DNA from 4 places in the Mesorhizobium sp. LNJC405B00 genome. Region 4 is predicted to be linked to each of the others. Evidence: predicted binding sites of a transcription regulator. Region 4 holds the regulator's gene; each other region holds the start of a gene.
The links. Region 4 encodes PhoB, which activates phosphate uptake and scavenging genes when phosphate is short. Its sites were predicted from a motif close to TGTCATNNANCTGTCAT; they were not measured.

Region 1 (7,391 bases), on a different contig from region 4:
CCTATCGTGAAGCCCGTTTGGCGATGACGAGCCGTCTTCTGGCAACCGGCTATTCGAAAGCCCAGGTGAGCTTTCTGATGCGCAACACGGATCACATGACATCAGCGCTTCGCAGCGACAGGCTGAACAACAATGGCAAGGTCTGCGGCATCGACTCCGCCAAGGCCCATGTCCTCGGTTGCCTCGACAAGCAGTTGTTCCCGTTGAAGCGCGGCTCAAACGCTTCGCTCGACGAGGTCAAACTGACCGAAGGCTTTTGGGGCAGGAAACGTTTGGCCGCACGCGAACTGCTGTTTATCGGCCATTTTCATGCCTGCCTTGGCGCCGCGAAATCGTATCTCTTTCGCGGCTGACGCCGGCGGACGGGACTCAATAGATATCGAAATCGAAATACTTGGCCTGGATCTTCTTGTAAGTGCCGTCGGCGACGATGGCGTCTATCGCCGCGTTGAGCTTGTCGCGAAGTGCCGTGTCCTCCAGGCGGACAGCGATGCCGGCTTGCGTCTCGGTGCCCTTGACGTCACCGACAAGCTTGCAGCAGCCGTCGCTCGCCTTCTTCAGCCAGTCCATCAGAACGAATTTGTCGGAGATGACGGCGTCGAGACGGCCGTTCTGCAAGTCGGTGATCGCCTCTTCCTGGGTGGGGTAGAGTTTCGCCTCGGCGCCGGCCTTGCCATAGGCGTCCTGCGCATAGTCGGCCTGGGTGGTCGAGGCCTGCGCGCCCACCGTCTTGCCGGCAAGGGCTGCCGGTTCGGTGGAAGTGAGGTCGCTGTCCTTGGGCGCCACCAGCGCCAGCGGCGTCGTGTAGTATTTGTTGGTGAAGGCGACCTGTTTCTTGCGCTCCTCGGTGATGCTCATCGAGGCGATGATGGCGTCGAACTTTTTCGCCTGCAGCGCCGGGATGATGCCGTCCCAGTCCTGGGTGACGATCTCGCACTCGACCTTCATCTGCGCACACAGCGCATTGGCGATGTCGATGTCGAAGCCCTCGATCTTGCCGTCCGCGGTGATGGTGTTGAAGGGCGGATAAGCGCCCTCGGTGCCGATCTTCAATTTCTCCTGCGCCTCAGCCAGCGAGCCGGCCGATATCACCAGCATGGCAGCGCCCGCTGCCGATATGATCCATCTTGAAATCTGCATTTTGGTTCCCCTTGCGCGCCGTTCTCTTGCCGGCCACCGAAAGGCAGCCAAGCATGGTGAGGCAGCGCAGGCAAGTATTTTGCCTGACGGTGATCGAAGGTTCAGCCGGCGGGGCGGAAATGCTTGGAGAGCTTGAGGCCTTGCGCCTGGTAATTCGAGCCGAGATCGGTGCCGTAAAGCGCCTGCGGCCGCTTCAGCATGTGTTCGTAGACCAGCCGGCCGACGATCTGGCCGTGGTCGAGGATGAACGGCACTTCGTGGCTGCGCACTTCGAGCACCGCCCGGCTGCCGGTGCCGCCTGAGGCCGAATGGCCGAAGCCCGGATCGAAGAAGCCGGCATAGTGAACACGGAATTCGCCAACCAGCGGATCGAAGGGCGTCATCTCGGCGGCGTAGAGCGGCGGCACGTGCACGGCTTCGCGGCTGACCAGGATGTAGAACTCGTCCGGGTCGAGCACCAGTTCGCCGGCGCCGCTCTTATAGAGCGGCTCCCAGAAATCGACGGCATCCTGGGCGGCGCGCTTGTCGACATCGACCAAGCCGGTGTGATGCTTGCCGCGATAGCCGACCAGGCCGTTCTGGTCGCCGTCAAGATCGATCGACAGCGCAATGCCGCCGCCGGAAATGTTGGGCGGCTCGGTCGCCACCAGCATCTCGGCGCGGTGCAATTCGTTCAGTTCTGCCTCCGACAACAGCGCGTTGCCGGTGCGAAAGCGGATCTGCGACAGCCTCGATCCGGCGCGTACGACGATCGGGAAGGTGCGCGGACTGACTTCGAGATAAAGCGGCCCGTGATAGCCGGGGGCGATCTTGTCGAACTCATGGCCGCGATCGGTCATCACCCGGGTGAAGATGTCGAGCCGGCCGGTCGAGCTCTTCGGGTTGGCCGAGGCCGACACATTTGCGGGCAGCGCCAGGCTTTCGAGCAGCGGCACGATGTAGACGCAGCCGGTTTCCAGCACCGCGCCCTCGGCGAGACTGAACTCATGCAATTTCAGCCGGTGAAGCTTGTCGGCCACCAGATGATCGGGACCCGGCAGGAAGGAGGCGCGCACGCGAAAAGCCTTGTCGCCGAGCCTGAGATCGAGGCTCGCCGGCTGCACCTGGTCGACATCGAGCGCGCGCGGCGACTTCAGCGCGCCGGACTGAAACAGCGCGGAAATGTCCTGATCGGGAAGAATGCCTGTCTGCCGCAAAAGGCTGGCTCCGCTCCAAGGTCGGTCTCTTTGTGGCAGGTTCTTGCCGCAAAACCGCTGGATATTATTGCGGAACCTGCCTGGTACAAACCTCTTAATGAAGCCGGCAATTGACGCAAGCGCAGGTGAGGTCTAAAGGGTCGTTATCCCGTGGTGATTTGGCCGGTCGGCTTGCAGCCACGTTAAACAAGTCGCTAAAGGACCGTCGGGCCGCAAGGCCATATGGACCGGTTGCGACTTTCGCGGCCGGTTTTTTTGTGTCTGGAACAAAAACGATGAGCACCAAGAAGCGTAACTGGAAACCTCAGACCGCACTCGTGCACGGGGGAACGCTGCGTTCCCAGTTCGGCGAGACGTCCGAAGCGATGTACCTCACCCAAGGCTATGTCTACGAGACGGCGCAGGCTGCCGAGGCCCGTTTCAAGGGCGAGGAGCCGGGCTTCATCTATTCGCGCTATGCCAACCCTACCGTCGACATGTTCGAAAAGCGCATGTGCGCGCTGGAGGGTGCCGAAGATGCGCGCGCCACGGCGTCCGGCATGGCGGCGGTGACGGCAGCGCTCCTGTGCAGCGCCAAGGCCGGCGACCATATCGTTGCGGCGCTCGCGCTGTTCGGCTCCTGCCGCTGGGTGGTGGAGACGCTGGCGCCGAAATACGGCATCGAGGCAACGCTGGTCGACGGCACCGACGTCGCCAACTGGGAAAAGGCGGTGCGGCCGAACACGAAACTGTTCTTCCTGGAAAGCCCGACCAATCCGACGCTGGAAGTGGTCGACATCGCAGCGGTGGCGGCGCTCGCCACCTCGATCGGCGCCAGGCTGATCGTCGACAATGTCTTTGCCACGCCCTTGCAGCAGAAGCCCTTGCAGCTCGGCGCCCATATCGTCGTCTACTCCGCGACCAAGCACATTGACGGCCAGGGACGCTGTCTCGGCGGCATCATCCTGTCGGACAAGAAATGGATCGACGAGAATTTGCACGACTATTTCCGCCACACCGGCCCGAGCCTGTCGCCGTTCAACGCCTGGACGCTGCTCAAGGGCCTGGAGACGCTGCCGGTTCGGGTGCGCCAGCAGACGGAAAGCGCGGCCAAGATCGCGGATTTCCTGGCAGGACGGCCGGAAATCGCCCGCGTCATCTATCCCGGCCGCGCCGACCACCCGCAGGCCGACATCGTCAAGAAGCAGATGACGGGCGGATCGACGCTGATCTGCCTCGACGTCAAGGGCGGCAAGCAGGCGGCCTTCGCCTTGCAGAACGCGCTCGACATCGTGCTGATCTCCAACAATCTCGGCGACGCCAAGAGCCTGATCACCCATCCGGCGACCACCACGCACAAGAACCTCAGCGACGAAGCTCGCGCCGAACTTGGCATCGGGCCGGGAACGCTCAGGCTGTCGGTCGGTCTTGAGGATACGGACGATCTGCTGGAGGACGTTGCGCAGGCGCTGAAGGCAGCCGGGTAGGCCGCGAGGCGTCACGCTCCCGACGAAACCTCTTCCAGTTCGGCCGTCTTGGTGCCGATGGTCATGGTGTTGCCGCGCCAGTCGACGGCGCCGCTCAGCCAGCCGCGCGCCCAGATGGCGGGAAGCATCATGTCGCGGACCATCATCGCCGGGACCATGCGCAGCGACAGATGCCAGCCCTTGGCCGCGGCCAGCGCGCATTCGGGAATGTAGGCCGCCGTCAGCACGGCCGACACCGTGGCCGGCAGGCTGATGCCGGCACTTGCGGCCGCCACCAGCGCCAACGCCAACGGCACGGCGACGCCGGTCAGGATCTCGGGTGCGAAAAACAGCGGGAAAGTGACGCGGCGCAACCGCGCCCAGCGCGCCTGACGCGACCAGATGTCGGCAAGTCGGCGCTGCCCCAGTGGTTGCTCGAAAGGCGAGGCAACGAGATTGACGCGCAGGCCCAGTCCGTTGACCAGCTTGGTTGCAGCAGCATCCTCGGCGATCTCGGCGGCCAGCGCGCGGATACCGCCACTGGTATCGAGCATCGGTTTGTTCCACAGCATGCTCTTGCCTTGGGCAAAGCCGAGACCGAGCGCCTCGCCGGCATATTGCCAGCGCGCCTGCAGCGTGTTGAGGAACGCGCATTCGACCTCGGCCCAAAAGCCATCCGGCCGAGAGCCGATCGGCGTCGAGCAGATAAGCCCGGTATTGGTCCGCCAGGCCGCCATCAGGTGCTGGACGTAATCCCTTGGCATCAGCACGTTGGAATCCGCCAGAATAACCCAATGATAGCGCGCCGCTTCCCAGCCCTTGACGCAGTTGTTGAGCTTCGGGTTGCTGCTGACGCGGTCGTCGCCGATCAGCAGCCGGGCCGGCACGTTGGGAAACAGGACGATCGCCCTGTTTATCAGTTTGACGACGGGATCGTCGGCGTGAGCGACGCAGAAGATCAGTTCGTAGCGCGGCCAGTCGAGCGAGAAGGCTCGCTGCAGCGTCTCTTGTGTGAACGGCTCCACGCCGCGCGACGGCACGACGATCGAGACCGGTGGCTGCTCGCCGGACGGCGGAGGGATAAGGCGACGCGCTTGCAGTTTCGACGAAGCAAGCAGGATGCTGGCGAGATTGGAAAGAAGCAAAGCGGAGGAAGCGAAGGCGGCTGTGAGAGCTAGTTCCATCGAGATCTGGTCACTCCGGAAAGGCCGCTCGCGGCTGCTTTGTCAGTCGACAGATGGGCCTTGAGTCGCCGGCAAGGTTTGCGCACACCAACATTGTCATGTGTCACTTAAATGACATTGTTTGTCGGCACTGCGCTTTGAGGCTGGCAGGACATGCCGCTCTGCGCGTATCAAACCGCATGGCGCGACAAATGTTCCCTGCTGCGCAACCGGAGCAGCCCATGTACCGCGCCGTCACGCGCAACATCGAAGTGCAGGTCAGACCGTTCTACCTGGAGGACCGCTCGGACCCGGCGGAGAACCGTTATGTCTGGGGCTACCAGGTGACGATCGACAACCAGTCGGACGATTTCGTGCAGCTTATGTCGCGTTACTGGCACATCACCGACGGCAGCGGCCGGATCGAGGAAGTGCGCGGCGCCGGCGTGGTCGGCGACCAGCCTGAGCTCAATCCCGGCGACAGCTATCAATACACGTCAGGCTGCCCGCTCTCGACGCCCTCCGGCTTCATGGTCGGCCACTACACCATGCGCAACAAAAAGGGCGAGACGTTCGACGTCGCTATTCCCGCGTTTTCGCTGGATCTGCCGGGGACCCGACGGACGGTGAATTAGGGGTTTTCACCCCGTCACTATACGGGGAGAAATGCCCGGCAGGGCAATGAGGGGCAGCGCCAGAGTCATGAGGTTATCTTCCACGCACATGACCTAGGCTATGCGCGGCCATTCACCAAAGTTCGCGCTGCCCTCATCCGCCCTTCGGGCACCTTCTCCCCGTGAACGGGGAGAAGGAAGAGATGCTACTGAGTTGCAAACTCCGCCGGGTCGAAGTCGTACTGCTTCGAGCAGAACTCGCAGGCGACGTGGATGCCGCCATCTTCGGTGCTGTCCTTGATCTCCTGCGCGGAAAACCCCTCGAGGATGCCGCGTATCTTGTCCCTTGAGCAGGAACATTGGTCGGCGACCGGCACGCCGCCGAAGACGCGCACGCCATGTTCGTGGAACAGCCTGTAGAGCAGCCGCTCGGCGCCGATGGTCGGGTCGATCAGCTCGGTCGGCTCGATGGTGCCGAGCAGCGCCACCAGCTCGCGCCACGAATTGTCGGCCGGCTCCTGCGTCACGTCACGCGGATCGCCGTCGCCGCCCGAAATGTCGGGCACGCGCATGCGCTCGGGTGACTGCGGCAGGAACTGCGCCAGGATGCCGCCGGCGCGCCACTGCTCACGAGCGCCGCCGGGACCTGGCGTCAGCAGCTTGGCCACCGACAGCCTGAGGTCGGTCGGGATCTGCTCCGACTGGCGGAAATAGGTGCGCGCGGCGTCTTCCAGCGTCTCGCCGTCGAGCTGGACGATGCCCTGATAGCGCTGCGTGTGCGCGCCCTGGTCGATGGTCAGCGCCAAAACGCCGCTGCCCAGCAGCGTCTGCTGCGAGGTCTGGCCTCCGGCCACCAGGGCCTCCAGCCGGTCGGCGTCGAAACGCGCATAGGCGCGCAATGCCGAAGGCGTGGAGAAATCCGCGACCAGCATGTCGACCGGCCCGTCGGTGCGGGTCTGCAGGATGAACTTGCCTTCGAATTTGAGCGAGGTGCCGAGCAGCACCGTCAGCACACAGGCTTCCGCGAGCAGGCGGGCGACCGGCTCGGGATAGTCGTGACGGTTGAGGATGGCGTCGAGCATCGGCCCGAGTTGCACGGTGCGGCCGCGCACGTCGAGCGGGCCGACCTCGAAGGGTACGACATGATCGTCGCCGGCATAGCCGAACTCGCCGAGTTTGGGGTGATGTTCAGTCACTTGATGCGTTTCCAACATGACAAAGCTCCAGGGCGCGGCCATGCGGCCCGGAGGGGTGCATGCGTCCAAACGCGCTTGATTTGCGTGATGCGGCGCAAATAGGCATCACGCCGCCCCGGATCAAGCGCTTCGAGATCAAGCGCCTGGAGATCAAGCGCCCAGACACCAGGCCAAAACCGCCTTCTGGGCGTGAAGCCGGTTCTCGGCTTCGTCGAAGACCACCGAATGCGGCCCGTCGATGACCTCGTCGGTCACTTCCTCGCCGCGGTGCGCCGGCAGGCAGTGCATGAACAGGGCGTCGGGCTTGGCCCTGGCCATCAGCGCCGCATTGACCTGATAGGGCGAGAAGACATTATGGCCGCGGGCGCGGTGTTCCTGGCCCATAGACACCCAGCAGTCGGTGACGATGCAGTCGGCTTGGTCGACGGCCTCTTCGGGCGAGCGGGTGAAGTGCAGCTTGCCGCCATTGGACTTCGACCAGTCGATGTGCTTTTGCGCCGGCTCGCTGCCTTCCGGCACTGCGACGTTCAGGTTGAAGCGGAACCGCGCCGAAGCTTCGAGCAGCGAATGCAGCACGTTGTTGCCGTCGCCGGTCCAGGCGATGGTCTTGCCGGCAACCGGACCGCGATGCTCCTCG
Region 2 (7,391 bases), on a different contig from region 4:
CGGAGACTGATTTGGCGAAGGCAATCCATTCCATGATCCGGGTTCTCCAAGAGGCCAGATCCGTCGATTTCTACAGAAACGCTTTCGGGCTCGACGTCGCCGACAGGCTGGATTTCGAGACATTCACGCTGATTTACCTTGCCAACGCCGAAACGGGGTTCGAGCTCGAACTCACCGTGAACAAGGGCCGCACCGAGCCTTATGGGCTTGGCGACGGTTACGGCCATCTGGCGGTCTCGGTGTCCGATCTCGACAGCGAACACGACCGGATCGGCGCGCTCGGCCTCAACCCCAAGAAGATCGTCGAATTCAACCGCGACGGATCGCTGATCGCCCGCTTTTTCTTCATCGAGGACCCCGACGGCTACAAGATCGAGGTTCTGCAGCGTGGAGCGCGCTTCCAGTAGGGGATTATCAGCCGCATTCAGCCGCGCGGCGCCAGCAACGGCGCTGTTCAAGGGCGCAAACAGCAAGCAGGGAGGAACAAATGGTCACGATCTATGACGCGAGGCTCTCACGTCGTGAACTTCTCAAACGCGGCGGCATCGGCGCGTTGCTCGTCATTTCCGGCAGCGCCGTCATCAGCCCTGAAAATGCCTGGGGGCTCGAGACATCGGCGCTCAAGCCCGAAACCATGGCAACGCTGATCCAGATGGCGCGCGACATCTATCCGCACGATCAGGTGCCCGACAAATACTACGCCATCGCCGTAAAAGGGCATGATGAGCAGGCCGGCAAGGACGCTGCCTACAAGACGATGATCGAAGACGGCATCGCCAACCTCGACAAGAAGTCGGGCGAGGGCGGCTATCGCGGCCTCGGCTGGGAGGAGCAGCGCGTTGCCGTGCTGCAGCAGATCGAGGCGACGCCGTTCTTCCAGTCCATCCGCGGCGGCCTCGTCGTCAGCCTCTACAACCAGCAGGAGGTGTGGCCGATTTTCGGCTACGAGGGCGAATCCTACTCCAAGGGCGGCTACATCGCGCGCGGTTTCGACGACATAGAGTGGCTCTGAGCCCTTCCGTCGTTCTGAAACCCCGCAAACAGGAATTCATGGGAGGAAACCATGGCAGCTTCATTTGATCTCAACAACGACGGCGTGGTCGTGATCATCGGCTCCGGCGCCGGCGGCGGCACGCTCGGCAACGAACTCGCCCAGAAAGGCGTCGATGTCGTCATCCTCGAGGCCGGCGCGCGCCACGAATACGAGGATTTCATCAACGACGAGTGGGGTTCCTTCAGCCAGCTCGCCTGGACGGACAAGCGCACAACCTCAGGCGACTGGCGGGTGTCGAAGGATTTCCCCAGTTTGCCGGCCTGGATCGTCAAATCGGTCGGCGGCTCGACCACGCACTGGGCCGGCGCCTCGCTGCGCTTCCAGGAGCATGAGTTCAAGACGCTCTCGACCTACGGCAAGCTGGAAGGCGCCAACCTGCTGGACTGGCCGGTCACATTGGCCGAGATGGAGCCTTACTATGCCAAGGCGGAAGCCAAGATGGGCGTCACCGGCACCAATGGCTGGCCGCGGCTGCCCGGCAACAACAATTTCAAGGTGCTCAAGGCCGGCGCCGACAAGCTCGGCTATAAGGAATGTCATACCGGCAACATGGCAATCAATTCGGTCGAGCGCGATGACCGGAACTCCTGCCAACAGACCGGCTTCTGCTTCCAGGGCTGCAAATGGGGCGCCAAATGGTCGACGCTCTACACCGAGATTCCCAAGGGTGAGGCGACCGGCCATCTCGAGGTCCGGCCAAACGCCATGGCGATCAAGATCAACCATGACGCTAGCGGAAAAGTGACCGGCGTCGTCTATGCCGACAAGGACGGCAAGCTGCAGGAACAGAAGGCCCGCATTGTCGCCGTCGCCGGCAACTCGATCGAAAGCCCGCGCCTGCTGCTAAACTCCGAGTCAGCGAAGTTTCCGCAAGGGCTTGCCAATTCGTCGGGGCAGGTCGGCAAGAACTACATGCGCCACACCACCGGTTCGGTCTACGCCATTTTCGACCAACCGGTGCATATGTATCGCGGCACCACCATGGCCGGCATTATCCGCGACGAGGCGCGGCACGATCCCTCACGCGGCTTTGTCGGCGGCTATGAATTCGAGACGCTGTCGCTCGGCTTGCCCTTCATGGCCGCCTTCCTCAATCCCGGCGGCTGGGGCCGTTCATTCACCACCGCGCTCGACCACTATGATCACATGGCTGGCCTGTGGATCGTCGGCGAGGACATGCCGCGCGCGGAAAACCGCGTCACGCTGCACAAGGACGAGAAGGACGCGCACGGTATGCCGATCGCGGACGTGCATTTCGATGATCATCCCAACGACACGGCGATGCGCAACCATGCCTACAAGCAGGCCACAGCGCTTTACGATGCGGTCGGCGCGACGCGCTCCTTCCCGACGCCGCCCTATCCCTCAACCCACAATCTCGGCACAAACCGGATGAGCGAAAAGGCGGAAGACGGCGTCGTCAACAAGCACGGCCAAGCGCACGACATCAAAAACCTGTTCGTGTCGGACGGCAGCCAGTTCACCACCGGTGCGGCTGAAAATCCGACGCTGACGATCGTGTCGCTGGCTATCCGCCAGGCCGAATACATCGCTTCGCAAATGTCGGCCAAGACGATCTGAGCCGTCCTCCGGGATCGCTACGCGGAACGCGCATGGCGCGTTCCGCCTTTTTCACTAGGACTCACTATGCGCCGACCGGCTGTCCGTCCTTGCGGCGGATGGCGACGACGGACGGTCGCGGCAGCTGGCCATCCCTGAAGTCGGGCCACAGCGTCTGCGCCTTGTCGAGCGTCTCTGCATCTTCCGCAGGGTGCTGCACCGACAGGAACAAAGTCGTGCCGTCCGGCGTGAAGCATGGGCCGGTCGCTTCGGCGCCATGCGGGCAGGTGAACAGCAGCTTCGGCAGGCCGCGCGCCGCACCTTCGGTGTCGACGCCATAGACGCCGTCCGGCAGGTCGAAATCATTGGCGCCGTCCGTCGCCACCCACAGCCGCCCGGCCGGGTCGAAGGTGATGTTGTCGGGGCAGACGAACCAGCCATTGTCCGACGTATCCGGATGAAAAGTGGCGCCGACATTGGCATCTTTCGGGTTGCCGCAGAGCACGAACAGGTCCCAGGCATACTTTTCCGCCGTGTGGTCGGCATCCGCGCCGCGGCCGCCGGGCGGGATCAGTTCGACAATATGGCCCCAGAGATTTTCCGGCCGCGTGTTGGCCGGATTGACCTTCGACTGGTCGCGCTTCTTGTTCTTGGTCATCACCGCATAGACGCGGCCGGTCACCGGATTGGTCTCAATGTCCTCGGGCCGGTCCATCGGCGTGGCGCCGAGCGCATCTGCCGCAAACCGCGTCTTCAACAGCACCTCGGCCTGGTCGGCAAAACCGTTCTCGACGGTAAGCTTGCCCTGGCCGTGCACCAACGGCAGCCACGTCATCGAGCCATCGGCATCGAAGCGGGCGACCGACAGCACGCCATCGTCGAGCAGATCGGCGCCGGAGGCCGGGTTGGCCTTGTCATAGGCCTTGGCCGAGACGAAGCGGTACATATATTCGAAATAGTCGTCGTCACCCATATAGACGACAACGCGGCCGTCCTTGTTGAGGACCACGGTCGAGGCCTCATGCGACATGCGGCCAAGTGCCGTGCGCTTCACCGGCCTGGACTGAGGATCGTAAGGGTCGATCTCGACCACCCAGTCGAAGCGGTTGGCCTCGTTCGGTTCCTTGTCGAGGTTGAAGCGGTCATGGAAGCGGCCGCGGCCATAGATATCGGAGCCGTCGAAGCCGTAACGGTCAAGCAGGTCGGCGGTCGGCGCCCTTTTCGGGTCGCCGCCGAAAATGTCGGACACGCCTTCCTCGCAGGTCAGCACCGTACCCCAGGGGGTGAAACCGCCGCTGCAGTTGTAGCTGGTGCCGAGCACTTTGGTGCCAGTCGCGTCGGCCGAGGTTTTCATCAGCGCATGGCCGGCAACCGGTCCGGAAACGGTCATTTCGGTGTTGGCGGTGATGCGGCGGTTCAGCGGACTGTCGGCTACGGTTTCCCACTTGCCGTCCTTCAATTGCACCTCGACGATCGAATGGCCCATCGCGGCCATGCCGAGATCGACCTGTTCCCTGGTCATCGTCTTGCCGGCATCGCCCTCGGTCATCCCCGGAAACATCACATTGGGCGAGATGTATTCGTTGTTGACGCAGAGCAGGCCATGATCAGAATTCACCGTGCCCTTCGGCAGCGGCATGAAGGCGATGTAGTCGCAATTGTAGCCGAAGCGCTTTTCCTGTTCCTCCGCCGCGACCTTGTTGCCGTCGAATTCGGCGAGGCCAGCTGCAAGCGGATCGCCCCAGCGCGCGACGATGGTCGTCTCATAGCCTTCGGCGGCGGCATGGGTCTTGTCGTAGACCCGCTTCAGCTCGGGAAAGCCGAGCGTCGACTGCGCTGCGGCGGCATGCGTTTCGCCGGCAAACAAGGAGCCGACAAAGCTGCCGCCGGCAATCAGCGCGCCGGAGGCGAGGCTGCCTTTCAAAAGAGACCGGCGCGAGACGCGCTCGGCAATGATTTCGCGGATGACGGGGGAGGATGAAGACGGTGTATTGGCCATGGTGTCTGCCTCTCAGGGTGGATGTTACGGCGCACCGTTGCCCCTAGTCTGCTTAGGCAACATTCACATGACATAAGAGGAAGGTTTTGCCGCAACTGGGCGCGGCACTACGCATCGCTCAGCCCTTGGTGCAGGTCGAGGCGGTGAAGGCGCCGTCGGGCTGCTTCAGAATGATGTCGAATGACGGGGCGGTCTCGCCGTCCAGTGTTGCCTGTGTCATGGAGACGGAGTTGCCACCGGTGGTATAGCCGCCCAGCGGCCCGAGCCAGGTGATCTCGCCATTGGCATTCATCTGATAGTTGTAGCCTTGCGTCGCGGTGCCGAATGTCACCGGACCACTATAGACATTGCCCTTGATAGTGATGTCGCCGAGGTTGAGGAAGGCGCCGAGCAAATAGACCTCGCAATGATAGGTGCCGTCCGGAAGCTTGCCCTCGCTGAAATCGGCGCGCGCGGCGCCGCTCGTTGCCATCAGCAGCAGGATGCCGGAAATGCATGAGGTGCGAGATGTCATGACGTCACTCTTTTGAAGGGCGAGCTTGCCCTATTTTTGCGCGGTACCGCAACATTGTTAGCCCGGAACACACGGCCGGAGATCAAAAACTAGGCATTTGTCTCAATTGGGCAAAAATTAGGCAAAAGCCATGTGCGCTGCGCAAATTTGCCTCAATCAATTTTCGCCGGCTACCACTGTTTTCTCGAGGCTAATATACCAACCGGCTGATAACGCTCGGCTATTCCATCTTCGTGAGCGGCGCCTTTGCGTTTGGCACGGCAGTTGCATTGCATTATCGCGGTGCAATCAAACAGCTTGGGAGTCTTCGGTATGAGGGGTAATTTCTCCACAATAACAAAAATGTTTTCGGCCGGCGTGGTCGCCGCCGGCCTGTCGATGTCGTCTCCGGCCCAGGCCGCCGAAGACACGATCAAGGTCGGCATTCTGCATTCGCTGTCGGGGACCATGGCGATTTCGGAGACGACGCTGAAAGACGCCATGCTGATGCTCATCGAAGAGCAGAATGCCAAGGGCGGTCTGCTCGGCAAGAAGCTCGAGGCGGTCGTTGTCGATCCGGCCTCCAACTGGCCGCTCTTTGCCGAAAAGGCGCGCGAGCTGATCTCGAAGGACAAGGTCGCCGCCGTGTTCGGCTGCTGGACCTCGGTGTCGCGCAAATCGGTGTTGCCGGTGTTCTCGGAACTCGACAACATCCTGTTCTACCCCGTCCAGTATGAGGGCGAGGAAAGCGAGCGCAACGTGTTCTACACCGGCGCCGCCCCGAACCAGCAGGCGATTCCTGCCGTCGATTATCTCATGAGCGAGGACGGTGGCTCGGTGAAGCGCTGGGTGCTGGAAGGCACCGACTACGTCTATCCCCGAACCACCAACAAAATCCTCGAGGCCTATCTGAAGGCCAAGGGCGTCGCCGCCGAAGACATCATGGTCAACTACACGCCGTTCGGCTTCTCCGACTGGCAGACCGAAGTCTCCGCAATCAAGAAATTCGGCTCGGCCGGCAAGAAGACCGCCGTCGTCTCGACCGTCAATGGCGACGCCAACGTTCCGTTCTACAAGGAACTCGGCAACCAGGGCATCAAGGCCGAGGACATCCCGGTCATGGCCTTTTCGGTCGGTGAGGAAGAACTGGCCGGTCTCGATACCGCGCCGCTGGTCGGCCATCTCGCTGCCTGGAACTATTTCGAGAGCGTCGACACACCCGAAAACAAGAAGTTCATCGCCGACTGGCACAAGTTCATCAAGAATGACAAGCGCACCACCAACGACCCGATGGAAGCTCACTATATCGGCTTCAACATGTGGGTGAAGGCGGTCGAAAAGGCCGGCACCACCGATCCCGACAAGGTCATCGACGCCATGGTCGGCGTGTCCGTGCCGAACCTCACCGGCGGCTATTCGACCATGATGCCGAACCATCACATCACCAAGCCGGTGCTGATCGGCGAGATCCAGGCCGACGGCCAGTTCGAGACCGTGTCGCAGACGCCCGGCCTCGTGATGGGCGACGAATGGTCCGACTATCTGCCCGATTCCAAGGACCTGATTTCGGATTGGCGCGCGCCTCTGTCCTGCGGCAACTTCAACGTTGCCACCGGCAAATGCGGCGGCAAGGGCACGAACTGATCCCTCCCGGGACCGACCGATCGTGGACGCGTCCACGATCGGTACCGCCAAGCGTCCGGGCGCTTCAGCCCGCCCGGACGCGGAATTTCCCCACAGAAGAGTATCTGAACGGATGATCCTGTTGCGCACTCTCGGCCTCATGCTGGTGTTCCTGGTGGCAAGTCTTTTGCCGTCGAACGCAGCCGAAGCCGATCTGCGCGCCATCGTCGCCAAATTCGCCACCGGCACCGGCTTTTCCGCCACGGAGGCCGTCGTGCGCGAGCTTGCCGCCACCGGCGATCCGCTGGTCGAGCGCCCGCTTGCAGCGCTCGCCGAAGGCAACCTTTACATCCGTAAAGCCGATTCAGCCGTCTTCGTCGGCAGTGAGGCCGCTGACAGCGTCACGCTGCTCGACCCGCTGAGTGGCGAGAAAGCCGGCGACGCCGCCAAGGCCGACATCACCAAGATCAAGGTCAACAACACGCTGCGCCGCGTCATCCGCGATGCGCTGGGAACGCTGACGTTGCGCGCGAAAGATCCTTCTGTCCGCATCGCCGCCGCCGACACCATGTTCAAGACCCCCGATGCCGCCAATATCGAGCCGCTCGATGCAGCCATCGCCGCCGAGACCGACGCCAAGGTCAAGGCATTGTTCGAACAGG
Region 3 (7,391 bases), on a different contig from region 4:
GAAATTCCGGCGCCGGTGGCGTCGCAGGCCTGCGAAATGCTGGCCATCATGACGCGGGCAAAGGGATCGTCGAAGAAATAGGACAATGGTTCTGCCGTTGCCACGCCGATGGCGTTGACCTTGCCGGCGCGCAGCAGCCGGCCCTTGGGATCCGGGCCGGCATAGCCCATCGCTTCCGCCGCCGCCTTGACCCGCTCGCGGACCTCTTCGCGCACGATTTCCGGGCGAGCGAACACGTTGGACGCGGTACCGTGCGAGACCCCGGCCGCCTTGGCGATGTCGGCAAGCCGCACTGGTCTCGTCTTGCCGGAGGTCAATGCCGTCATTTTCGTCTCCTGAACCGGAGCCTGTTTAGCACTTTCGTTGGATCGGTTCAAATTTTCCCTTGATCGGACGGCGGAGAGAGTCTATATTTGAATCGATCCAAGGGATTCACCAAGTACAACTTGGATCGATTCAAGAGGAGGGTGCCATGCATCCCGTGAATTATCTGTTCGAAGACATCTATGGCAATGATTGGGGCATAGTCTCCGACGCCGCCACCCGCAAGCGCCGCGACAAGGTCGGGCCGTGGAGGCGTGACCTGCAATACCTTGTGAAACGCAAGCGCAGCTGATCGGCCCCGGCATTTTCGTGCCAGCTGATTGGATCGATTCAAGTTCTTAAAGAGGAGACGAACATGCATCCCGTGAAGCATCTGTTCGAAGACATTTATCGCAACTACTGGGGTATCTCGCCTGCCACGGAGCAGCCGGAAAGGCGGCGGCCGACCAAGTCTGCCAAGCGCAACCGCGACCTGCTGCCGCAAAACCGGCAGGATTAAGCCTCGTGTGATATCTGATGGGGCAGGGTTCTTGCCTCGTCAGGACCGTTGCCGCACGAGCGCCGAGGCCGCGATAACCAGCCAGCCCGCGATGAGCAAGGTGCCGCCGATCGGCGCCGACATCGGGAACAGCCGCGATCCCACGAAATCCCGTGCCAGCAGATCGCCGCAGAACAGAACAAGCCCGACGAGCAGCACCAGGCTGCCGATCCGCAAGATCCGGTTTGCGCCGGCGAGGCCGACGGCCAAAAACACCGGCGCATGCATGAGCAGGAAGGATGCGGCCGTGCCGACGAACGCGCCGCCGAGATGCGCTGAAGCCGCCGACAGCGCCACGCCCGCCGCGCCGGCAATGCCGCCGGCGAAAACGAGGATGCGCGCGCTGTTTGCTGGTGCTGACTCGGCGATGCTCATGTCTCGGGCTCCGTGATTGACGATAGGCGGCGCGACCTGTCTGTCAGGATTTTTCCGATATCGCCAGCATGTCGCGCGTGCGGCGCGCCTGGGCCAGCCAATTATACGCGGCACCGCCCGCCATCAGCAACGACGTGCCGAGAAACACCGCGCGCATGCCGAAATGGCCGCCGACGAAGCCGCCCAGCAGCGGCCCCGCAACCTGGCCGACATATTGCGCCGAGATTGCCAGGCCCAGCACATTGCCGCCGACCCCATCGGGAACATTGTGGCGGATGACGCTGGTGATGCAGGGCAACAGCCCGCCCAGCACCAGACCCATAAGGAACCGCAGCCCGACCAACTGCCAGCTCTCGGTGACGAAGGCCTGCGGTATCAACAGCAGAGCCGAGACGGCCAGCGATGCGACGATGACGTTCCAGTGGCCGATGCGGTCGGCGAGTTTGCCCAACCGTGACGCCGACAGGATGGCGCCGAGTGCGGCCGCCGACATGACGACACCTGAGACCAGGGTCACCCGGCTTGCGTCCGCGACCAGTTGCTGGACGTAGACGGTGATGATCGGCTCGATCGACATGTTGGCGAAGGTGAACAGCATGCCGGTCGCCAGCATGGCCACGACAGGGCGTTTGTCGGGGATCTGCGCCCAACGTCCCTTTGGTTTCTCCTCGCGTTTTGCCTGTACTGGCGGGCGAGGCATCTCCTTTATCAGGAACGTCGTCGCCAGCGCCGCCAGGAAAATGACGCCGCCCGCGATGAGGAAGGTGGCGCGAATACCGATCAATGGCGGCAGCGCGCCGCCAAGCAACGGGCCGACCAGGGAGCCTGCGGTGATGCCGGCCGACAGCACGCCAAGCGCCCAGCCGGAGCGCTCCTTCGGCGTCTGCATGGCGACAAGGATCGTCGAGCCTGAGGAATAACCGCCGGCAAAGCCGATCAACAGGCGCAAAAGCACCAATTGCCAGACGGTCTGCACCATGCCGGTCAGCGACATGCAGATCGCCATGCCGAAACTGGCGCGCACCAGCATCACCTTGCGGCCATAACGGTCACCCAGCCGTCCCCACAGTGGCGCGACAAGGGCGGCGGCAAGGAAGGTGGCGCCGAAAGCGATGCCGGACCATTGCACGATCGCCGCGTGGCCCACGGCGCCCAGCTGTTCGACATAGAGCGGCAGGAACGGCAGCAGCAACGTCATCGCCACAAGCGTGCTGAACGATCCGGCAAAGCAGACGAACAGGTTGCGCCGCCAATGAATGTTGTAGGTGGAAGGCACTTCGGCGGCCCGCGCTGCACTGTCCTGCGGCATGTCCTGTCCTGTCCGCTTGCTGCGGATACCATTTTGGGATACCAACTTGGTACCCACATGGACGCAAAGCCCGGCTGCTGTCAATCAGGCGCTCTCAATGTGATCGGCAAGACCAACGGGCAAGGCCGATCGCCAGCAATGGAAGCAACTATGTCGCAGATGCACATCGTCGAAAAAGCGCTTCGCGAGATGATCCTTGGCCTCGAGGTCGGTCCTGGCGAGCGGCTGACGGAGCGCTGGATCGAGAGCCGCTTCGGCGCCTCGCGCACGCCGGTCAGGGCAGCCCTGCTGCGGCTGGAGACGGAAGGGCTGATCTGCCGCGACGGGCGCGGTTGGACCGTGTCGCCGATCAACCTTGCCGAACTGGAACAGATCGCGGTGTACCGCGAAGCCGTCGAGGTCGCGGCGGTCAGGCTGACTTCGGCGCTGGCCGACAGGAGCGCAGCCGATGTCATCAAGGCGATGCTGGACTCCTGCGACACTGCCACGCCGCGCGAGGAATGGCACCGCGTCGGCATGGATTTCCATATCGAACTGGCGCGGCTCTCCGGCAACGAGTTCCTGTTTCGGGCCGTGCGCGATGCCATGACGCGGCTGTCGCGGGCGCGCTGGCTGGAGGTGCGCGACGAGGCGGCCCTTGGCCGCGCCTGGAGCGAGCATCACGCCATTCTGGCAGCGGTGCGGGCCGGCGATGCCGATGCGGCGGCGGCGCGACTTTCCGCCCATATAGCCGGCAGCCGCGCCCGCCTGGTGACGTCGTTGCACAATGACCGGCGCGGCCTGCGCGCCAGGGGTTTTGCTGTCGTCGCCGCTTGATACCGGTCACGAAAACGAAAGAACGCCGACGCCATCCGCTTTCGGCCTCGCTTCGCGGACGCCGATGGCGTAAGAGGCGGCCATGGAAAACAACCGATTTGAAACACCCGTGACCGTTAAGTCGGGCACGGAGGGAAGCACTCAGCTCTTGCGTACGGTGCGTGAGGCTTCCGATTACCTGCTCAACAGCTGGCCCGGCAAGCGCAGCCCCAAGCATCGCGAAGCGCTGCAGGCCTGCCATGACGCGCTGGCCGGCGACAAGCCGGCGATGATTGCAAGACGCGCCTTCATCGCCGCCGCGCGCGAGGTCAACGTCTTCGTCAGCGACAAGGCCCCGGCCTGATCACATCGGCCTGATCAGACCGGCATTTTGCCAGGATCCGGCCCGTTTCGCGGGCCGGTGATCCTGTCTTGCCTATTTTTCTGTCTCGGTGTCGGTTTTGGAACTTGCCTCGTTCTCAGGCTCGGCGCGCTCCTTGGCCGCGACCTTGGCGGCGAGCTTCTCCGCCTTCTTGGCGGCCTTCTGCCGGTCGCGCTCTTTGCGTTCCTGACCGTAATTCGGTGGTCGAGCCATATCGTTTCCTTTCGCTGTGCCTGATCCTGCCTAGAAGCATTGGCCGGCAAACACAACAGCGCCGCGAGGGCAGATGCCAGCGGTTCTGGACTTGCGTGATGGCGAACACAATGGTTTAGAAAAGGCTGCGGGACAGTTGCTGGAGCCGCCGCCGACCGATTTCGAATCAAAACGACCGATGGCCACGCTTCAAAGAAACGCACAGAAGCTGATCTACTATGCGCGCAACGCCATGCGCGACATCGCGCCGCCGGTTCTTTTCCGGCGCCGGCTCGGCCGGCTGCTCGATCAGGCCAGGCTTTCCGACGCATCGGTCCGCCAGCGGCTCAATTACTACAACACGCTGCGGGAGCCTTTTAGCCCCAGCCCCGAGGCCGTGCCGGTCAGCCGGCTGCCGTCGGACCGCAGCATGTACTATTACGATCTGAAGGAGTTCACCCGTTATTTCGACCCAGATCTGCGCATCGACCTGGAATTCGGCGACGTCATCGAAGTGCCGAAGATGCCGTCGATCGTCAAGGACCGGCCGATAGCGGGCGACAACGGCAACGGCGTCCTGTTCAAGCTGAACAAGTTCCGTCATTTCTACATGCCGGCCGACGATGTCGCCTTCGCCGACAAGCATCCGCTCGTCGTTTGGCGCGGCGAACTCAACAATCCGATCCGCACCTTGTTGCTGGATGCAGCCCGCAATCTGCCGTTCTGCGATGTCGGCACGCCGAGGGCGACAGCACCTGCGGAATACCGCAAGCCCTATCTCAGCATCGATCAGCAGCGCCGCTACCGCTACATCATCTCGCTCGAAGGCAATGATGTCGCGACCAATCTGAAATGGATCATGAGCTCGAACTCGCTCTGCCTGATGCCGCCGCCGACCTATGAGACCTGGTTCGCGGAAGGGCAGCTCGAGCCCGATGTCCATTATGTGCCGCTGGCGCCCGACTTCAGCGATCTGGCCGAGCGCGTGCACCATCTCGAGAAACATCCGGCCGAGGCCCAGCGCATCGTTGCGGCGGCCAACGCCTATTGCCGCAAATTCGCCGACGAGCGGGCCGAGCAGGCGATCTGCCTGCTCGTGCTCTACAAATATTTCGTGCTCAGCGGCCAGATCGAGCCCGATCCGCAGGTCTGGCGGTTTATCGCGGGCTAGCGGCTTCCGGCGCCCTTAAGTCAGATGACGCTGCGGTCCATAACCAGATCGGCCGGGCCGAAGCGGTCCTTCGCCGTAAACTGCTGGTGCCAGTAGGGATAGAGCACCGGAGGCCGGCTGACGGCATCGAGACGCTGGCGTTCATCAAAGGACAGCGTCAGGCTCGCCGCGGCGAGATTGTCTTTCAACTGGGCTTCGTTGCGCGCCCCGATCACCAGCGAGCTGACGGCCGGCCGGCCGAGCAGCCAGGCCAGCGCCACCTGGGCCGCCGAAACGCCGCGTGCCGCACCGATATCGACCAGCACGTCGACAATCCGCCACAGCCGATCCTCGTCGCGGATCGGGGGTTCCGACCAGCCGCCGATCTGGCGCGCCGTCGGACTGTCGCGGCGGTATTTTCCCGACAGCAGGCCGCCGGCGAGCGGGCTCCACACCAAAACGCCAAGGCCCTGGTCGACCGAGATCGGCAAGAGCTCATACTCGGCCTCGCGTGCTTCCAGCGTGTAGTGGATCTGCTGGGTGACGAAGCGCGGCTGGTGCTGGCTGTCGCTGATGCCGAGCGCCTTCATGACCTGCCAGCCGGAATAGTTGGAGCAGCCGACATAGCGGATCTTGCCCTGGGCAACCAGCGTGTCGAGCGCGGCGATGGTTTCCTCGAGCGGCGTCGCGCCGTCCCATTCGTGCAGGAAATAGATGTCGATGACATCGGTCCTGAGGCGCTTCAGGCTCTTCTCGCATTCGCGGATCAGATGATGGCGCGACAGGCCTTCGTCATTGGGGCCCTTGCCGATCCGCATGCGCGCTTTGGAGGCGATCAGCACGTCGTTCTTGCGCTTGCCGCCGAGCGCCTCGCCGATGATCTCTTCCGACAGACCGTTGGAATAGACATTGGCGGTGTCGATGAGATTGATGCCGGCATCGATGCAAGTGTCGATGATGCGCGAGGCCTCCGCGAGATCGGAATTGCCGACGGCAGCGAACGGCCCGCTGCCGCCGAAGGTCATGGTTCCCAAGGTCAGCGCCGAAACTTTCAAGCCGGAACGGCCAAGCGTGCGGTATTCCATGTCTGATCCTCGTAGTTTTGGTGGGGAGGCGGTTTTAGCAGGAAAGGGCGGGGAAGCCCGAACGGGTCCGCTATTTGTAGGACAATTTGAGCGGCTTGTCGCCATGCCAGGGCGCTGGATCGGCAATGCCTCGCTGCTTTGCAGTGAAGACCGGCTGGCCGGCGGCTTGCAATAAAACCGTCATTGCCGGCCTATATCAAGTCGGCTCAGGGTTTCATGTCAGCCGGCAAGCGGAGCAGTGGAAATGAATGAGCTAAAGCAGAATTCTGCGGCCAGGGATTGGCTGGAAGCCGAACTCGCCGACACGCTCGACGAGGACTATGAGCTGGAAATCTCGGAGCCGGCGCTGTCGTTGGAGATCGCCAAGATCTACAAGAACGCGCATCCGCCGTCGATCGATCGCATGCAGTATTTCCGCGACCTGATCGGCTTGCAGTCGCAACTGATCAAGCTGCAGTCCTGGGTTGCCTACCACAAGAAGAAGCTAGTGGTGGTTTTCGAGGGCCGTGATTCCGCCGGCAAGGGCGGCGTCATCAAGCGCATCACCCAGCGCCTCAACCCGCGCATCTGCCGCGTCGTGGCGCTGCCGGCGCCGACCGAGCGCGAAAAGTCACAATGGTATTTCCAGCGCTACGTGCCGCATCTGCCGGCCGGCGGCGAGATCGTGCTGTTCGACCGCTCCTGGTACAACCGCTCCGGCGTCGAGCGGGTGATGGGCTTTGCCGAACCCGATCAGGTCGAAGAGTTCTTCCGCGACGTGCCGGAGTTCGAGCGCATGCTGGTCCGCTCCGGCGTCACGCTGGTCAAATACTGGTTCTCGATCACCGACGAGGAACAGCAGATGCGCTTCATGATGCGCATCCACGATCCGATGAAGCAGTGGAAGCTGTCGCCGATGGACCTGCAGTCGCGCGTGCGCTGGGAGCAGTACACCAAGGCCAAGGAAGAGACGTTTGCCCGCACCAACATCCCAGAGGCACCGTGGTACATCGTCGAAGGCAACGACAAGAAGCGGGCGCGGCTGAACTGCATCGACCATCTCCTCAAACAGCTGCCCTATGAGGACGTGCCGCACGAAGAAATCACGCTGCCCGAGCGGGTGTTCAACCCGGAGTACGAGCGCCAGGTCCTGCCGCGCGAGCTTTACGTGCCGGAGAAGTATTGAGCACTTTTCCTTCTCCCCGTTTCACGGGGAGAAGGTGCCCGAAGGGCGGATGAGGGGCAGCGCCGGCATCGGCGAA
Region 4 (7,391 bases):
ACTACGCCATCTGGCGCAGCGCCAAAATGATGGGCGAGGATGCCGAGCCGGTCGATATCGGCGACGCTGATATGCGGGCGCTGGCCGCTCGTGCGCGAGAGACGGACGGACCGGAGCGCGAAGCCTATCGCAGGGCCGGTGAGGCGCTCGGCTTCGGCCTCGGCAGCCTGTTTGCGCTGATCGACCCGGCCCCCGTCGCCATGGTCGGCGTCAGCGCCGCCGCGTTCGACCTGATCGAACCGGCATTGCGCGAAGCGATCGCCCAGACCGCCGGCGGCCAGCACTCGAAATCGATCTCCTTCGACACCGAGCCCAACGAGCTGCCGCTGATCCGCGAAGGCTGTGCCATGCGCGCGCTCGGCTTCGTCGATCAGGAGATTTTCGCGCCGGGCATTCAGGCCAAATCCGGCAAGCATGTCGCCTGAATGGCCGGCAACGGCGCGACGCGCAGCATCCTAGTCTTCCCTGATCGCGTAGCCGGCGCCGCGAATGGTACGGATGACATCCGGCATGCGGCCGTTGTTGACCGCTTTGCGTAAGCGCCCGACATGGACGTCGACGGTTCGCTCGTCGATATAGATCGTCTCGCCCCAGACATTGTCGAGCAGTTGGCTGCGCGAGAACACGCGGCCGGGATGGCGCATCATGAATTCGAGCAGCCGGAACTCGGTCGGTCCGAGCCTGATCTCGCTCTTCTTGCGGTAGACACGGTGCGACTCGCGGTCGAGCACGATGTCGCCGACCTTGAGCACGCTGGACAGCACTTCCGGCTTGGCCCGGCGCAGCAGCGCCTTCACGCGCGCCATGAACTCCGGCGTCGAGAATGGCTTGACCAGATAGTCGTCGGCACCGGTGGACAGGCCGCGCACGCGATCGCTTTCCTCACCGCGCGCGGTCAGCATGATGATCGGCAGCCGCTCGGTTTCGGGCCGCACTCTAAGCCGCCGGCAGAGCTCGATGCCGGAAACAGCGGGCACCATCCAGTCGAGCACCAGGAGATCGGGCACGTTTTCCTGCAGGCGGATCTCGGCCTCGTCGCCGCGTGTCACCACCTCGACCTGATAGCCTTCGGATTCGAGGTTGTAGCGGAGGAGCACGCCTAGCGGCTCCTCGTCCTCCACGACCATGATGCGTGGCGCGATCATAGGCAGTTCACCCTCATCAGGCCGGCGTGGCCATCGCCGTCTCGTCCTGCTTCGGACGATTGGCGGGCAATTGCTGGCCGGTCAGCACATAATACGCATTTTCGGCGATGTTGGTGACATGATCGCCGATGCGCTCAAGATTCTTGGCGCAGAACAAGAGATGCGTGCAGGCGGTGATGTTGCGAGGGTCTTCCATCATGTAGGTCAAGAGCTCACGAAACACGGACGTGTATTTGACGTCGATGCGCTCGTCGTCATTCCTGAGTTTTGCAAGAGCTGCCGCATCGGTGGCGGCATATTCCTCGACGACGCCTTGCACCTGGATCAGCACCAGTTGCGCCATGGCATCGATGGAGTGCGAGAGGTCGCGCGGCGTGACGCTGAGGCCCACGGTGCCGACGCGTTTGGCGATATTCTTGGCGAGATCGCCGATGCGCTCGAGGTCGCCGGCCATGCGGATCGAGCCGACCACGGCGCGCAGATCGTTGGCCATCGGCTGGCGCTTGGCGATCAGCGTGATGGCGCGGTCGTCCAGTTCGCGCTGGCGCGCATCCATGATGGCGTCGTCGGACACGACACGCTGTGCCAGCGCATTGTCCGAATTGAGCAGCGCCTTGGTCGAGCCGCTGACCATCGAGCCGGCCAGATCGCCCATGTCGCGGATCAGCTTACTGATCTGCCCGAGCTCTTCATCGAAGGAGGCGACGGTATGTTCACCCATGATCTTGGTCCTCGTGCCTGAAAATTCACCCGCCGGACGGCTCAGCCGAAGCGGCCGGTAATGTAGTCCTGGGTGCGCTTGTCGTCGGGGTTGGTGAACATCTTGTCGGTGGCGCCCTCCTCGACGAGATAGCCGAGATGGAACATCGCCGTGCGTTGCGAGACGCGCGCCGCCTGCTGCATCGAATGGGTGACGATGACGATCGTGTAGTTCTGGCGCAGCTCGTCTATCAGCTCCTCGACACGGGCGGTGGCGATCGGATCGAGCGCCGAGCAGGGCTCGTCCATCAAGATCACTTCCGGCGACACGGCGATGGCGCGCGCGATGCACAGGCGCTGCTGCTGGCCGCCGGACAGGCCGGTGCCGGGCTCCTGCAGGCGGTCCTTGACCTCGTTCCAGATCGCCGCCTTCTTCAGGCTCTGCTCGACGATCTGGTCCATGTCGGACTTGCGCTTGGCCAGCCCATGGATGCGCGGGCCGTAGGCGACGTTCTCGTAGATGGACTTCGGGAACGGGTTGGGTTTCTGGAACACCATGCCGACGCGGGCGCGCAGTTCGACGACATCGATGTTCTTGTCGTAGATGTCGTCTTCATCGAGCGTGATCTTGCCGGTCACCCGCGCCGAATCGATGGTGTCGTTCATGCGGTTGAGGCAGCGCAGGAAGGTCGACTTGCCGCAGCCGGACGGGCCGATCAGCGCCGTCACCTGGTTCTGGCGGACGTCGAGATTGACGTCGAACAACGCCTGCTTCTCGCCATAGAACACGCCGACCTTGTCGCCGCGCATCTTGATGACTTCGTTCGACTTGGCGTTCATTTTGTCGCCCACTGCATTCTCAAGGGACTGTTCGGTCATGATGTTCATACCAAATTGCCTTTTTTCTACCAGCGCCGCTCGAACCGGCGCCGGAGCACGATCGCGGTGATGTTCATGGCCATGAGGAAGACGAGCAGGATGATGATGGCGCCGGACATGCGCTCGACAAAAGCGCGCTCAGCCTCGTTTGCCCACATATAGATCTGAACCGGCAGCGCGGTCGCCGGATCGAAAGGCGTCGTCGGATAATCGGCGACGAAAGCGACCATGCCGATCAAGAGCAGCGGTGCTGTCTCGCCGAGCGCACGCGCCAGGCCGATGATGGTGCCGGTAAGGATGCCTGGGGCGGCAAGCGGCAGGATGTGATGGAACACCATCTGCATCTTGGAGGCGCCGAGACCTAGGGCCGCCGAGCGGATCGACGGCGGCACCGCGGCGAGGGCGGCGCGCGTGGCGATGATTATGGTCGGCAATGTCATCAAGGTCAGCACCAGGCCGCCGACGAAGGAAGCCGAGCGCGGCATGCCGAGGAAGTTGATGAACACGGCAAGGCCAAGCAGACCGAAGACGATCGACGGCACCGCCGCGAGATTGTTGATGTTGACTTCGATCAGGTCCGTAAAGCGGTTCTTCTTGGCGAACTCCTCCAGATAGATCGAGGCGGCGACGCCGATCGGCAGCGCCAGCAAAAGCACGATCATCATCATGTAGAACGAACCGATGATGGCCACGCCCATGCCCGACGTCTCGGGCCGGCTGGAGGCGCCATAGCTGAACAGGCCGGTGTTGAAATGCTCGGCCATCGCGCCTTCGGCTTTGAGCTTGTTCATCCAGTCGATCTGCTGGTTGGACACCTTGCGGCGCGCTTCATCGACGCCGAGGTCGATCTGGCCCTTGAAGGCCGAGTCGAGATTGGCGGCGGCCAGGATGTCGACGTCACGCGTCGTGCCGATCACCGACGGATCGGCGGAGACGATGTCGCGCAGCTGGACGCGGGCGCCTTCCGACAGGAAGCCCTTGAGCTTCAGCATCATCGGCTTGTTGGCCGGATCGATGCCGAGCTTGGCCACCAGCGCGTTTTCGGCGAGCTTGGGATAGTTCGCCTTGATCAGCACATTCGGGTCTGTGGCACGCTTGTTCGAGGGGTCGATGACCTTCTCATCGAAGGTGATCGGAAGCGTCACCGTCGTCTGCCAGAAGGCGGTGTAGCCTTTCGAGACGATGGTGATCAACATGATGGCCAGGAACGCCAGGCCCACCGAGATCGCAATCACGCCATAGATGCGGAACCGGCGTTCGGCGGCATAGCGCGCCTTCAGCCCGATGTCGCGGCGCGGACGCGCGACGGCGCCCGCCATCGTGTCCAGGGGGATGTCGGTCATTCGTACTGCTCCCGGTACTTGCGCACGATGTAGAGGGCGACGATGTTCATCACCAGCGTCAGCGCGAACAGCGTCAGGCCGAGCGCGAAGGCGACCAGCGTCTGCGGCGAGTTGAACTCGAGATCGCCGGTCAGCTGGTTGACGATCTTTACGGTGATGGTCGTCATCGCCTCGAACGGATTGGCCGTCAGATTGGCGGCGACGCCCGCCGCCAGCACGACGATCATCGTCTCGCCGATGGCGCGCGACGCCGTCAACAGGATGGCGCCGACGATGCCGGGCAGTGCCGCCGGCAGGATCACCCGCTTGATCGTCTCGGAGCGCGTGGCGCCGAGGCCGAGCGAGCCGTCACGCATTGCGCGCGGCACCGCGGTGATGATGTCGTCGGACAAAGAGGACACGACCGGGATCAGCATGACGCCCATCACCAGACCGGCGGTGAAGATGCTCTGGCCCTGGATGAAGGGCGAGCCGCCGGTGAGTGCCGCCGACAGGTCGCGCAAGAACGGTCCGAGCGTGACAACGGCGAAGATGCCGTAGACGATGGTCGGAATGCCGGCCAGCAGTTCCAACGCCGGCTTGACCACCGAGCGCACACCGCGCGAGGCATATTCGGACATGTAGACCGCCGACATCAGCCCGACCGGCACTGCCACCAGAAGGGCGACGGCGGCGATGTAGAGCGTGCCGGCGAGAAGCGGGACCAGGCCGAACTGACCCTGGCTGCCGCCGGAACCGGCGGCGGCGAAACGCGGATCCCACACCGTGCCGAAGAAGAAGCTCACCGGCGACACGCTCTCGAAGAAGGTGATGGTCTGGAACAGCATCGACAGCACGATGCCGACCGTGGTCAGGATGGCGATGGTCGAGGCCGCAAGCAGCCCCCACAGCATCAGCTTCTCGACATTGTTGCGCGCCCTGGCGCGCGGTGCGATCTGCCTCAGCGCATAGAAGGCGCCGGCGATCGACAGAGCGAAGGTCAGCACGGCGCCGAACAGGCCGAGCCGGTCCTGGACCTGGTTCGCCTCGACCGCGATCGGGATCATATAGTCCTGGGTGTCGCTGGCCAGTGCCACGCCCTTGGCGGCGAGCAGCGGCTGCAATTCGGCGAAAGTAGCGGGAAGTGCGGTATCGCCATCGAGCCGACGCAGGCCCTTGGCCAGGCTCTTCACCAGGCTGGCGTCGAGCGCTTCGCTGGCGACCTTTGTGTCGGCGGTGCGCTCGGGCAAAGCGGCATGGATATGCCGGTCGAGATAGAAGGAAGAGCCGATATCCCAGACGGCGAGCAAAAGGACGGCAGGCAGGACCGCGAGCAGAAAGGCCCACCAGCCATGATAATGCGCGCGCGAATGCGGCTTGACCTTGCCGGTATCCAGCGCCGCGGCGCGCTGGCGGCCGACCACAAAAGCGACCACGCCTATGGCAATGACTATGGCGAGTACGAGCAAGGACGACATAACCCACCCCAGGGAAAATTCAGATCGCCGCCGCCGTTGCGGCAAGCGGCGAAATCAGGGCGCGGAGTTCATCCGCGCCCTGATCCGTCCGTTGATTACATTGTCTTTCCAGCGGCGAAGGCGTCGCGCTGGCCCTGACGTTCGGCGTCGGGAGCGGAAACCAGGCCGTACTGGGCGAGCGGGCTTTCCGGGCCGATCATCTGGTCATCAAGGAAGAACTCGACATATTCCTTGAGGCCGGGAACGACGCCCAGATGCGCCTTCTTGACGTAGAAGAACAACGGCCGCGACACGGGGTACGTGCCATCGGCGATGGTCTGCGTCGAAGGCACGATGCCTTCGACGGTAGCGACCTTCAGCTTGTCGGCATTGTTCTCGTAGAAGGCGAGGCCGAACACGCCAACGCCGGTCTTGTTGGAGTCGATGCGGGCCAGCGTCTCGGTGTAGTCGCCGTCAATGTCGACAGCCTTGCCGTCCTTGCGGATGGCGATGCAGGTCTTGCCGATTTCCTTGTCGTCGGCGATGCCGGCAGCCTTCAAAGCGGCCTTGTCGCAGCCGGCGTCGAGCAGCTTGGTCTCGAACACTTCACGGGTGCCGTGCTTCTCACCCGGGATATAGGCGGCGATATCCCAGTCGGGCAGCTTCGGATTGACCTGGTTCCACTTGGTGTTCGGGTTGTCGACCAGCTTGCCGTCGACCACCAGCTTGGCGGCGAGCGCCTTGTAGATGTCGGCGGGAACCAGCGCCCAATCCGGACCCTTGATGTCGGTGGCAAAGACGATGCCGTCATAGCCGATGCGGACTTCCTGGACGTCCTTGACGCCGGCGTCGGCGCAGGACTTCAGCTCGTCCTTCTTGATCGGGCGCGAGGAGTTGGCGATGTCGATCGTGTCTTCGCCGACGCCCTTGCAGAACTCCTTGATGCCGGCGCCGCTGCCGCCGGACTCGACCACCGGGGTCTTGAAGTTGGTGAAGGTTTCGCCGAACTGCTCGGCGACGATCTTGGCGTAAGGCAGCACGGTCGACGAACCGGCGACCTGGATCTGGTCACGCGCAGCGGCGACACCGGACGATGCGGCGAACGCTACCGCCACGGCCGATGCCGTAACGAGGAATTTCTTCATGTGGCCTGCTCCTGTTCGGAAGATGGTCTCTTGGCGCCCTCTTCAAACCGGCGCCCGCTGAGGCCAATAGCCTTCGATTATTACAGTCGCATGACAGTTTCGTGTCAGCCCGGTAACGTCGCACAGACGTCTTGTGGGCCGCCCCCTTTAAGCCGGTTTGTGGGAATGGAAGTTGCCGCTGGAATCAGACGCTTGCGCGATCCGTGCTGGCATCAAGTCCCGGCACACCGCAGGCCGCGATGCCGAGAAAGAAAAACCGGACGGGAGCGCGTTGCCCGTGGCCAGAGCGAATCTTGGCCGAGCCATCGCCAAAAACAGGTCCGTTGGGGTAGATTCGACGCTGTTTCTTGTCGGCGGTCGCTTGCTCCCGCCCGTAACTGAATGAGCGGTTTCGTTGCGACCATTGTCCTGACTGGGCGCCAGCTTTGATATGGTGCGATCGCACCATATCCTTGGCTGTTGCGGCGCGGCCGAATCCCGGCCGGCGCCGCAGGTTGCTATCCAGCGTCTCGTTGGGCTTCGCTTGATATGCCGACCCAGCGCTCGACCTTTTCGAGCAGCGCCCTGGGGCTGATCGGCTTGGGCAAATAGTCATCCATGCCGGCTTCCAGGCAGCGCTCACGGTCGCCCTTCAAAGCATGCGCGGTGACGCCGACGATCGGGATATGCATACCCGTATGTTCTTCAAGCCGGCGAATTGCGGCGGTGGCCTCGAGCCCATTCATCTCCGGCATCGAGACGTCC

Region 1: a site for PhoB is predicted at 5,066-5,082, ahead of X756_RS143120 (ceramide glucosyltransferase). Genes of this name have one in related genera too.
Region 2: a site for PhoB is predicted at 4,670-4,686, ahead of X756_RS149875 (PhoX family phosphatase). Genes of this name have one in related genera too.
Region 3: a site for PhoB is predicted at 6,318-6,334, ahead of ppk2 (polyphosphate kinase 2). Genes of this name have one in related genera too.

The regions. Positions count from the first base shown of each region.
Region 1 is NZ_AYWC01000013.1:135,777-143,167, reverse strand. It holds gene X756_RS143100 (hypothetical protein) at 1-353, shown strand, start outside; gene X756_RS143105 (ABC transporter substrate-binding protein) at 370-1,140, opposite strand; gene X756_RS143110 (2'-deoxycytidine 5'-triphosphate deaminase) at 1,242-2,336, opposite strand; SAM riboswitch at 2,477-2,554, shown strand; gene X756_RS143115 (O-succinylhomoserine sulfhydrylase) at 2,612-3,802, shown strand; gene X756_RS143120 (ceramide glucosyltransferase) at 3,814-4,965, opposite strand; gene apaG (Co2+/Mg2+ efflux protein ApaG) at 5,187-5,579, shown strand; gene X756_RS143130 (Hsp33 family molecular chaperone) at 5,765-6,796, opposite strand; gene argF (ornithine carbamoyltransferase) at 6,905-7,391, opposite strand, start outside.
Region 2 is NZ_AYWC01000007.1:296,280-303,670, reverse strand. It holds gene X756_RS149860 (VOC family protein) at 12-407, shown strand; gene X756_RS149865 (twin-arginine translocation pathway signal) at 488-1,012, shown strand; gene X756_RS149870 (GMC family oxidoreductase) at 1,064-2,635, shown strand; gene X756_RS149875 (PhoX family phosphatase) at 2,700-4,613, opposite strand; gene X756_RS149880 (hypothetical protein) at 4,732-5,127, opposite strand; gene urtA (urea ABC transporter substrate-binding protein) at 5,440-6,750, shown strand; gene urtB (urea ABC transporter permease subunit UrtB) at 6,863-7,391, shown strand, end outside.
Region 3 is NZ_AYWC01000012.1:24,940-32,330, forward strand. It holds gene X756_RS144385 (substrate-binding domain-containing protein) at 1-326, opposite strand, end outside; gene X756_RS1000000169460 (hypothetical protein) at 473-616, shown strand; gene X756_RS1000000169465 (hypothetical protein) at 680-823, shown strand; gene X756_RS144380 (DUF423 domain-containing protein) at 863-1,237, opposite strand; gene X756_RS144375 (multidrug efflux MFS transporter) at 1,281-2,546, opposite strand; gene X756_RS144370 (GntR family transcriptional regulator) at 2,697-3,362, shown strand; gene X756_RS144365 (DUF982 domain-containing protein) at 3,472-3,705, shown strand; gene X756_RS1000000167925 (hypothetical protein) at 3,778-3,936, opposite strand; gene X756_RS144360 (glycosyl transferase family 90) at 4,115-5,086, shown strand; gene X756_RS144355 (aldo/keto reductase) at 5,107-6,150, opposite strand; gene ppk2 (polyphosphate kinase 2) at 6,395-7,315, shown strand.
Region 4 is NZ_AYWC01000011.1:237,547-244,937, forward strand. It holds partial or broken gene X756_RS01000000165835 (ROK family protein) at 1-425, shown strand, start outside; gene phoB (phosphate regulon transcriptional regulator PhoB) at 456-1,145, opposite strand; gene phoU (phosphate signaling complex protein PhoU) at 1,162-1,866, opposite strand; gene pstB (phosphate ABC transporter ATP-binding protein PstB) at 1,908-2,732, opposite strand; gene pstA (phosphate ABC transporter permease PstA) at 2,750-4,066, opposite strand; gene pstC (phosphate ABC transporter permease subunit PstC) at 4,063-5,523, opposite strand; gene X756_RS144915 (substrate-binding domain-containing protein) at 5,619-6,647, opposite strand; gene X756_RS144910 (PAS domain-containing protein) at 7,145-7,391, opposite strand, start outside.